DNA from 4 places in the Paenibacillus sp. 102 genome. Region 1 is predicted to be linked to each of the others. Evidence: riboswitches for the same ligand, from Rfam matches in the RefSeq annotation. Region 1 holds a riboswitch; each other region holds the start of a gene.
The links. A riboswitch is a leader RNA that binds a small molecule or an ion and turns the genes downstream of it on or off. The one in region 1 is predicted to bind S-adenosylmethionine.
Positions count from the first base shown of each region.

Region 1 (2,206 bases):
GCATTGATTTATCTCTTACGCAGCAAATTACATTATTGCTTGTATTAATGGTTACATCTAAAGGGATTGCGGGTGTACCGGGTGTATCATTTGTTGTATTATTAGCAACATTAGGTACAGTAGGTATTCCGGCAGAGGGATTAGCATTTATCGCAGGTATTGACCGTATTTTAGATATGGCTCGTACAGCAGTTAACGTAGTAGGTAACTCTTTAGCAGCTGTTGTTATGTCTAAATGGGAAGGTCAATATGACGATGCAAAAGGACAAGCTTATGTAAAAGAGATTTCTCAAAAACAGCAAGTAGCTTAATTATTATTCGAAAAGCTCTCACATATTATGTGAGAGCTTTTCTATATAGAAAAAGGAGCGGAGAGTAATGAAACGGAAGTACGGAAACGGTTCTTCTTGGGAGCGATTAATAGAGAAGACGTATACGGTGAAGAACATAGGAGAAGGTATGTTAGGAATATTGCATATGCTGAAAGTGAAAGAGCCTAGTTTTAAAGAGTACAACGATAGAGAGCTTTGTATTGTAAACGATGGATATACGTGGGTGCAATATTTTATAAATGATAAAAACTTTGCAATTACAGCTATGTTAAATGAAAGAATGGAATTAGTACAGTATTATATTGATGTGGCGGAAAAATATAAAATAGATGAACGAGGTATGCCGTATTTTGATGATCTATATTTGGATGTAGTGCTATTACCAAATGGTGATGTATATTTGTTGGATGAAGATGAATTAGAAACAGCGTATATGGATGGAGATATTTCGAAAGAAGAATATAAAGTAGCTTGGAATACAGCTAGTTGGATTATTGAAGCAATTGGAAAAGAGAATTTTTCTTGGATTACAGTTTTAGAAACAGAAATTGAAAAATTAAAATAATATTTTTTTTTACAGAAAGCTTGATTTATTCGTATTTTTGTATAAATATCAAAAAATACCAATGATTTTTACATAAATAATAATTGACTTTTGATTTGTAAGCGAGTAAAGTTAGGGAAGAAATTATTATTAAAAATAAAATATGAAACCTTCTTATAAAGAGAGGCGGAGGGACTGGCCCTACGATGCCTCGGCAGCGGACTCGCAACAGAGTGCTGTGCCAAATCCAGCAAGCATGTGCTTGATAGATGAGGAGAGTGTTTCTTATAGATGTATAAGACCTCTTCTTTTGGGAAGAGGTCTTTTGTTATAAGATAGAAAAGGTTTAGAACTAGGGAGAGATGTTATTTTGAAACAAATGAAGGGAAATGGCTTAGCATTATTACCTCTTGGAATATTCTTAGCGCTATTTATTGGCTCTGGAATCATTACAGGGGATTTTTATAAATTGCCGATACTTGTAGCTATTTTAATTGCTGTAGGGACTGCATTAGTGATGAACAGAAAAGAAAGCTTTACATCAAAAGTAGAACGGTTTGCCAAAGGGGCTGGTAATCCGGATATTATGATTATGGTTTTGATTTTTGTACTTGCTGGTGCGTTTTCTGAAACAGCAAAAGGAATGGGCGGGGTTGACTCTACAGTTAATTTAGCGCTATCTATTTTACCACAAGGGTTTATCGTTGCAGGAATTTTTGTTATAGGTGCCTTTATTTCATTAGCAATGGGAACTTCGATGGGGACTATTGCAGCGATAGCACCAATTGCAGTAGGGATTAGCCAGCAAACAGATATTTCTATTGCGTTAACGATGGCAACAGTTGTTGGCGGGGCGATGTTTGGTGATAATCTATCGTTTATTTCTGACACGACAATTGCAGCAGTTCGTTCACAAGGTACGGAAATGAAAGATAAGTTTAAAACAAACTTTTTAATTGTTTTACCAGCTGCAATTATTACAATTATAGTATTGGTTTTCCTTACATTAGGAAATCATACAGAAATCAAAGCTCACACATTTGACTGGGTGAAAATATTGCCGTATGCGGTTGTGCTTGTTACAGCTTTACTTGGATGGAATGTGCTTGTTGTGTTAGCAGGCGGAACGGTTCTATCAGGTTTTATTGGTCTTATTGATGGAAGCTACACATTAGCTAGCTTCTTTAAAAGTGTTACAACAGGGATAAATGGAATGATGGAGCTTGTATTACTAGCAATTTTAATCGGTGGAATGGTTGAAATCATTCAATATAATGGTGGTATTCAATATTTAATGAATACATTAACACGTAATATTCGTTCGAAAAAA
Region 1 covers NZ_JBCGHT010000002.1:332,123-334,328, reverse strand. Annotated here, with positions in the region: gene gltP (glutamate/aspartate:proton symporter GltP) at 1-311, shown strand, start outside; gene AAIE21_RS07640 (ribonuclease FAU-1 family protein) at 379-897, shown strand; SAM riboswitch class I at 1,048-1,152, shown strand; gene AAIE21_RS07635 (Na+/H+ antiporter NhaC family protein) at 1,247-2,206, shown strand, end outside.

Region 2 (2,206 bases), on a different contig from region 1:
CTATGAATCAACATTACAGGCTTTCGAATCAACATTACAAAAATTAGGCTTGGAATACTTAGATCTATACTTAGTGCACTGGCCTGTAAAAGGAAAATATACAGAAACATGGAAAGCATTAGAGAAACTTTATAAAGACGGTCGTGTTCGTGCTATTGGTGTCAGCAATTTCCAAATCCACCACTTACAAGATGTTCTAGAAATCGCTGAAATTAAACCGATGATTAATCAAGTTGAATATCATCCACGCTTAACACAAGGAGAACTTCACTCTTTCTGTAAAGAGCATACTATTCAACTAGAAGCATGGTCACCATTAATGCAAGGTCAATTACTTGACCATTCAACATTGCAAGAAATTGCTACAAAATATAACAAATCAACAGCACAAATCATTTTACGCTGGGATCTACAAAATGAAGTTGTAACAATTCCTAAATCAATTAAAGAACATCGTATTATCGAAAATGCAAACATCTTTGATTTTGAATTAAACGCTGAAGATATGAAGGCAATTCAATCATTAAATGAAAATCATCGTGTTGGTCCAGACCCTGATAATTTCGATTTTTAAAATGAGAGTCACTGTGTAATTGCACAGTGACTCTTCTTTTTATACCGCACCTAGAAAACTGAAAATTTAAACTATATTTCATTTTATTGACAGTTCATTCGCCTAGGTGTAAGATTTTGAATAATCAAAGAAACGAAAAATTAATACAAATTGTTTACTCATTGTATCAAGAGAGGTGGAGGGACTGGCCCTTTGAAACCTCGGCAACAGGTTCACTTTGAATACTGTGCCACTTCCTGCAAGCATTATGCTTGAAAGATAGAATGAGGGACTTCGTTTATATACAGGTACATGCCTTGTAAACAAAACTCCCTCTTTCTCGATAAGAAAAGAGGGAGTTTTTCTTTCCCTCATAAATTGTTCATCACTCTTTTTGAATAACCAAACAATTTTAGGGAGGAATTTTACATGAAAAAGAAATTTGTACCTGCTGTGGCATCTGTTTTAGGAGCAAGTATTTTATTAACAGGATGCGGTAGCTATAAAGACGAAGCAAGTGGAGCAAAAGCAAAGGATAAAGCTCCTGATAAACAAGTATTGAACTTAGCCACTGGTACAGAGATTCGTACAATGGACACTGCACGTGCTACAGATACTGACTCTGGTCAAGTAATGAGAAATGTATTTGAAGGTTTATATAACCTCGGTGAAGGAAATAAGCCTGTTCCTGGTGTGGCAAAATCTCATGACGTAAGTTCTGATAAAACAAAATATACGTTCCATTTACGAGATTCGAAATGGTCAAACGGCACTCCTGTTACAGCAAAAGATTTCGTCTTTGCTTGGCAACGTGCAGTTGACCCAGCAACTGCTTCTGAATATGCATTTTTATTCTTTGATATAAAAAATGCAAAAAAGATTAATAGTAAAGAACTTCCGGCTGATCAGCTCGGTGTAAAAGCAATCGATGACCACACCTTTGAAGTTGAATTAGAGCGCCCTGTTCCATACTTTATTAGTTTAACGGCATTTCCAACATTCTTACCAATTAATGAAGCATTCTTCAAATCACAAGGTGATAAATATGCATTAGAGGATAACACGATTCTTTATAACGGTGCCTTTACATTAAGTGATTGGAAACATGAACAAAGCTTTAAGTTTAAGAAAAATACCAACTATTGGGATAAGGATAATGTGAAACTTGAAGAAATTAATTTTAATGTTGTCAAAGATCATTCAACAGCTGTTAATTTATATGAATCAAAACAAATTGATCGACTTACTTTAACATCTGATCTTGTTGATAAATATCGCAAAGATAGTAACTTTAAAGAACGACCAGATGTTGGGGTACAATTCGTACGTATGAACCAGAAAAATAAAACATTACAAAATATAAATGTTCGTCAAGCAATCGATAAATCGATAGATAAGAAAGCATTTGTAAATGTGCTTTTAAATGATGGCTCTCTACCTTCCTATTCTCTAGTGCCAAAAAATTTCGCCAAAGGGCCAAATGGGAAAGACTTCCGTGAAGAGAATGGTAATTTAACAAAAGAAAATACAAAAGAAGCGCAACAATTTTGGAAACAAGCAAAACAAGAATTAGGATCTGATAAAATTTCAATTGAATTATTAACAAGTGATGGCGATCTACCTAGAAAAACAGGTGAATATTTAAAAGAACAA
Region 2 covers NZ_JBCGHT010000015.1:65,727-67,932, forward strand. Annotated here, with positions in the region: gene AAIE21_RS23080 (aldo/keto reductase) at 1-574, shown strand, start outside; SAM riboswitch class I at 735-839, shown strand; gene AAIE21_RS23085 (peptide ABC transporter substrate-binding protein) at 983-2,206, shown strand, end outside.
Region 2: linked by a shared signal. The riboswitch ahead of AAIE21_RS23085 (peptide ABC transporter substrate-binding protein) and the one ahead of AAIE21_RS07635 (Na+/H+ antiporter NhaC family protein) in region 1 are both predicted to bind S-adenosylmethionine.

Region 3 (2,206 bases), on a different contig from region 1:
TTCCAGATAAACCGAAGAATAAAGCAACATCGCCTTCTTCACCTACGTTTGCAGAGCAGTGCATAGATAAAATATCTTGTTCTGGAAGTAAGAAGTTCATAATAGAGAAAATTGATTTTTTCATTTCTCCAGCGTATTCAGTACCACCAATTAATACGATGCGTTTTTCAAATGAAACCATGATGAATGCTTCAGAATTTGTGCCGTCGATCGCTGGATCTGCCTTAAAGCTTGGTGCAGAGACAATTGTAAATTCAGATTCATGAGTTGCTAATTCTTCTTCAGTTGGACGAATAAATAATTGATGTACAAATAAATTGTGCCATGCATATTCGTTAACAACTTGTAAAGGAAGACGATAGTTACGATCAGCACCAGCGAATCCTTTGAATACGAATAATTCTTCTTTTTCCTTTAAGTATTCTAATACTTTTGTATATAATTTATTAAAATGTTCTTCAGAAATCGGTTGATTTACGGGTCCCCAAGCAATCTTATCTGCAACCGAAACTTCTTTCACAATAAATTTATCTTTAGGAGAACGTCCTGTATATTTTCCTGTAGAAGCAGAGACGGCACCAGTAGAAGTTAATTTCCCTTCATTTCTCATTAGTACTTTTTCTACTAATTGTGGAACGCTTAGTTGAACCTGTGCATTGCTTCCGTTCAGTAATTCGTGTAATCCAATTTGGACATTCACAGTACTCATATTTATATACCATCCTTTTCATTTTAATGAAATATTTCTCGTAATCCCCACCAAGAGTATAACACAATCATATAAATAATGTATACTATTTATTTGTTTTTGTTTGTGTGAATGTATTATTTTCCTATTAATATTTCGTTCGACAAGAAACGCGAAAAACTTGTAGGAAAATGTGAATATTAATTGACAAATGAATATCATTTCTTTAGTATAGGTTGGGACGGATACTCTCTTATCCCGAGCTGGCGGAGGGACAGGCCCGATGAAGCCCGGCAACCTCACTTGTAACGGTAATAAACAAGTGAATAGGTGCTAAAACCTGTGCGAGGCGAACGGTCTCGAACGATAAGAGCGAAGGGCAAAAAGCAGTATGCAAGTAGCAAATTAAACCTTTCCTCTATAATAGGAAAGGTTTTTCTTTATACTTGTGTGGGAGAATAAATGAATGTCGCAGTTTGTGGCAAATTAAGGATGAGTTCCGTACAATATATACAATTACTGTAGGGAGGTTTACCACATGACAAAACAACGTCATCTGTTCACATCTGAGTCTGTAACTGAAGGACATCCAGATAAAATTTGTGACCAAATTTCTGATTCAATTTTAGATGCGATCTTAGCAAAAGACGCAAATGCACGTGTAGCTTGTGAAACAACAGTAACAACTGGTTTAGTATTAGTAGCGGGAGAAATTACGACTTCTACTTATGTAGATATTCCAAAGATCGTTCGTGAAACAATCCAAGGAATCGGTTATACTCGTGCAAAATACGGATTCGATGCAGAAACTTGTGCAGTTTTAACATCTATCGATGAGCAATCTGCTGACATCGCTATGGGGGTTGACCAAGCGTTAGAAGCACGTGAAGGTCAAATGACTGACGCTGAGATTGAGGCAATTGGTGCAGGAGACCAAGGTTTAATGTTTGGTTTCGCATGTAATGAAACAAAAGAATTAATGCCACTTCCAATCTCACTTGCTCACAAATTAGCTCGTCGTTTAACTGAAGTTCGTAAAGATGAAACATTAGAATACTTACGTCCAGACGGTAAAACGCAAGTTACAGTTGAGTATGATGAAAATGGTAAACCAGTACGTATCGATACAATTGTAATTTCTACACAGCATCATCCAGAAGTTACATGGGAACAAATCGATAGCGACTTAAAAGAGCACGTAATCAAAGCTGTAGTACCAGCAGAATTAATGGATGAAGAAACGAAATTCTTCATTAACCCAACTGGTCGTTTCGTAATCGGTGGACCACAAGGAGATGCTGGTTTAACAGGACGTAAAATCATCGTTGATACTTACGGTGGATACGCTCGTCACGGCGGCGGTGCATTCTCTGGTAAGGATGCTACAAAAGTTGACCGTTCTGCAGCATACGCAGCTCGTTATGTTGCGAAAAACATCGTAGCAGCTGGCCTTGCTGACAAAGCAGAAGTACAACTTGCATACGCAATTGGCGTAGCACAACCAGTATCAATTTCAGT
Region 3 covers NZ_JBCGHT010000009.1:58,455-60,660, forward strand. Annotated here, with positions in the region: gene pckA (phosphoenolpyruvate carboxykinase (ATP)) at 1-709, opposite strand, end outside; SAM riboswitch class I at 939-1,061, shown strand; gene metK (methionine adenosyltransferase) at 1,227-2,206, shown strand, end outside.
Region 3: linked by a shared signal. The riboswitch ahead of metK (methionine adenosyltransferase) and the one ahead of AAIE21_RS07635 (Na+/H+ antiporter NhaC family protein) in region 1 are both predicted to bind S-adenosylmethionine.

Region 4 (2,206 bases), on a different contig from region 1:
ATATACAGGTTCTCTTAATCCTATATTTTGTAGAATGTTTGTTTGTAAAATCCTTTTTGGTGAATCGATTGCTACAATTCTCCCTTCCTCTATTAATATGATTTTATCAAGGTCTAATTTTAGTATTTCTTCTATTCTATGCTCAATAATAACGATTGTTTTATTTGATTGTTGGTGAACCTTTTGAATAAGTTCTACTGTTTTCAAACTACTTATAGGGTCTAAATTCGCTAGTGGCTCATCAAATAATAATATGTCAGCATCTGTCGTTAGTAGCCCAGCAAGAGATACAGATTGTTTTTGGCCACCAGACAATTCATGTGGGCTTCGTGAATGAAATGCGTGCATCTGTACTTTCTGCAAAGAGTCCATAACAACCGCCTTCATTTTCTTCTGTTCTACACAATCGTTTTCTAGTGAAAAAGCAACATCTTCTCCTACGGTTAAACCAATAAATTGGGAATCTTGATCTTGTAAAATAGTTCCTACATGCTTACTTTGTTCAAAAATACTACCTTTTCGTGGATCCTTACCACATATTGAAATGTTCCCAGTACTTGATCCTTCATATGAAAAGGGGATCAGCCCATTTATACAATGGGCCAACGTTGATTTTCCTGATCCACTTCGACCGACAATCAATACTTTTTCTCCTGGATAAATATGGAATGTAACATTCTTTAAAGTAGGTTCTGTCACTTGTTTATATTGAAATGTGAATTGTTCAAAGGAAATAATAGGCTTCATTGTACTATCCCTACTTTTCAATTTTTAAATGTGTATGTTTTTTATTCGCCTTCGCTAATCCAAGTGTAATTGGTAAACCAAGAATTAAGAATACAAGGACATCTGCAATCGTTGCACCAAATACTTGAATAATAATTTTATCTAAAGGTTCCCCCATAACGATAATATCAAAAGCACCGGCAAATATAATTGCAATGACAATCCCAATTAAACCAGTTACAGCAAAATATGAAATATCTCGATTATGGAATATTCCATTTTTCACACTGAAACTCGCTCTTTTTTGTACAAGTCCCATCGTAAATCCAATAATTCCTGAGCTAAGTACCCACCCCCACCATATCCCCCATCCAGCGATAATATCTGTCACTGTATGACCGATAAGGCCAATCAAAAGCCCTGCAAATGGCCCGAAAATTGCACCAAAAATTGTTAATATAGCTAGAGCAGGTTTTATAAATGTGTTTGGGGCAATTGAAAGTCCCCATAGACCTAATACACCATATATTGCAGAACCGATTCCAATTGCTACGACTAATTTTGTAGATAATTTGTTCATATGGATTCTCCTCTCATTCCAGTTAGCTTATATTAGTCCTATATGTAAAAGAAAATTGAATTATGCATCTTCACTTCCTTTCTTCCCAATAAAAAATGACCTCTTCTATAAGAGGTCATTTGCGTATGGAGATATGATCCTCTTATCTTTCAAAAGACAATACGTCTTTTGCGGAATTAGCACCTTCCTATTTCTATGAATAAATAGGGGTTGCTGAGGTTTCATAGGGCCGTTCCCTCCACCTCTCTGGATAAGTATTCGTTTGTAATTTGTATTATTGCATTAACGTAAATTAATTTCAATATTTTTCTTTTTTGAAAAACAAATAAATAAATCATTGTATTCTCATCGGAATTATGGAATAATTAATGTAACAAACGGGATAACGGGAGGAATTGATCATGAAAGTAATTGGGCTAATTGGTGGATTAAGCTGGGAATCAACATCTCTTTATTATAAACATATTAATACGCTAACTTTATCTCAGTATAATCATAATGCAAAGCTTGTTTTATATAGCATGGATTTTGGCGAAGTGACAACTTTATTACAAAATCAACAATATGAGGAAGTGCAAAACCAACTCGTTCAAGTAGCAAAAAAAGTAGAACATTCCGGTGCAGATTGTATACTTATGTGTTCAAATACAGTACACCAATTTGCGGAAGAAGTAGAACAAGCAATCTCTATCCCCCTTCTCCACATTGGAGATGTAAGCGCTGAAGAAATTGTTGAACATGATGTGAAACGGATTGGTTTACTTGGAACAAAACAGACAATGGAACAAGATTTTTATAAAACGAGACTAGCTAATTATGGTATTGAAACAATTATTCCCGAAGAAAATGAACGAAATTTCATTCATCATGTCATTCTCCACGAATTAAGCAAAGGTATTA
Region 4 covers NZ_JBCGHT010000003.1:515,564-517,769, forward strand. Annotated here, with positions in the region: gene AAIE21_RS11850 (ABC transporter ATP-binding protein) at 1-747, opposite strand, end outside; gene AAIE21_RS11855 (ECF-type riboflavin transporter substrate-binding protein) at 758-1,306, opposite strand; SAM riboswitch class I at 1,446-1,563, opposite strand; gene AAIE21_RS11860 (aspartate/glutamate racemase family protein) at 1,708-2,206, shown strand, end outside.
Region 4: linked by a shared signal. The riboswitch ahead of AAIE21_RS11855 (ECF-type riboflavin transporter substrate-binding protein) and the one ahead of AAIE21_RS07635 (Na+/H+ antiporter NhaC family protein) in region 1 are both predicted to bind S-adenosylmethionine.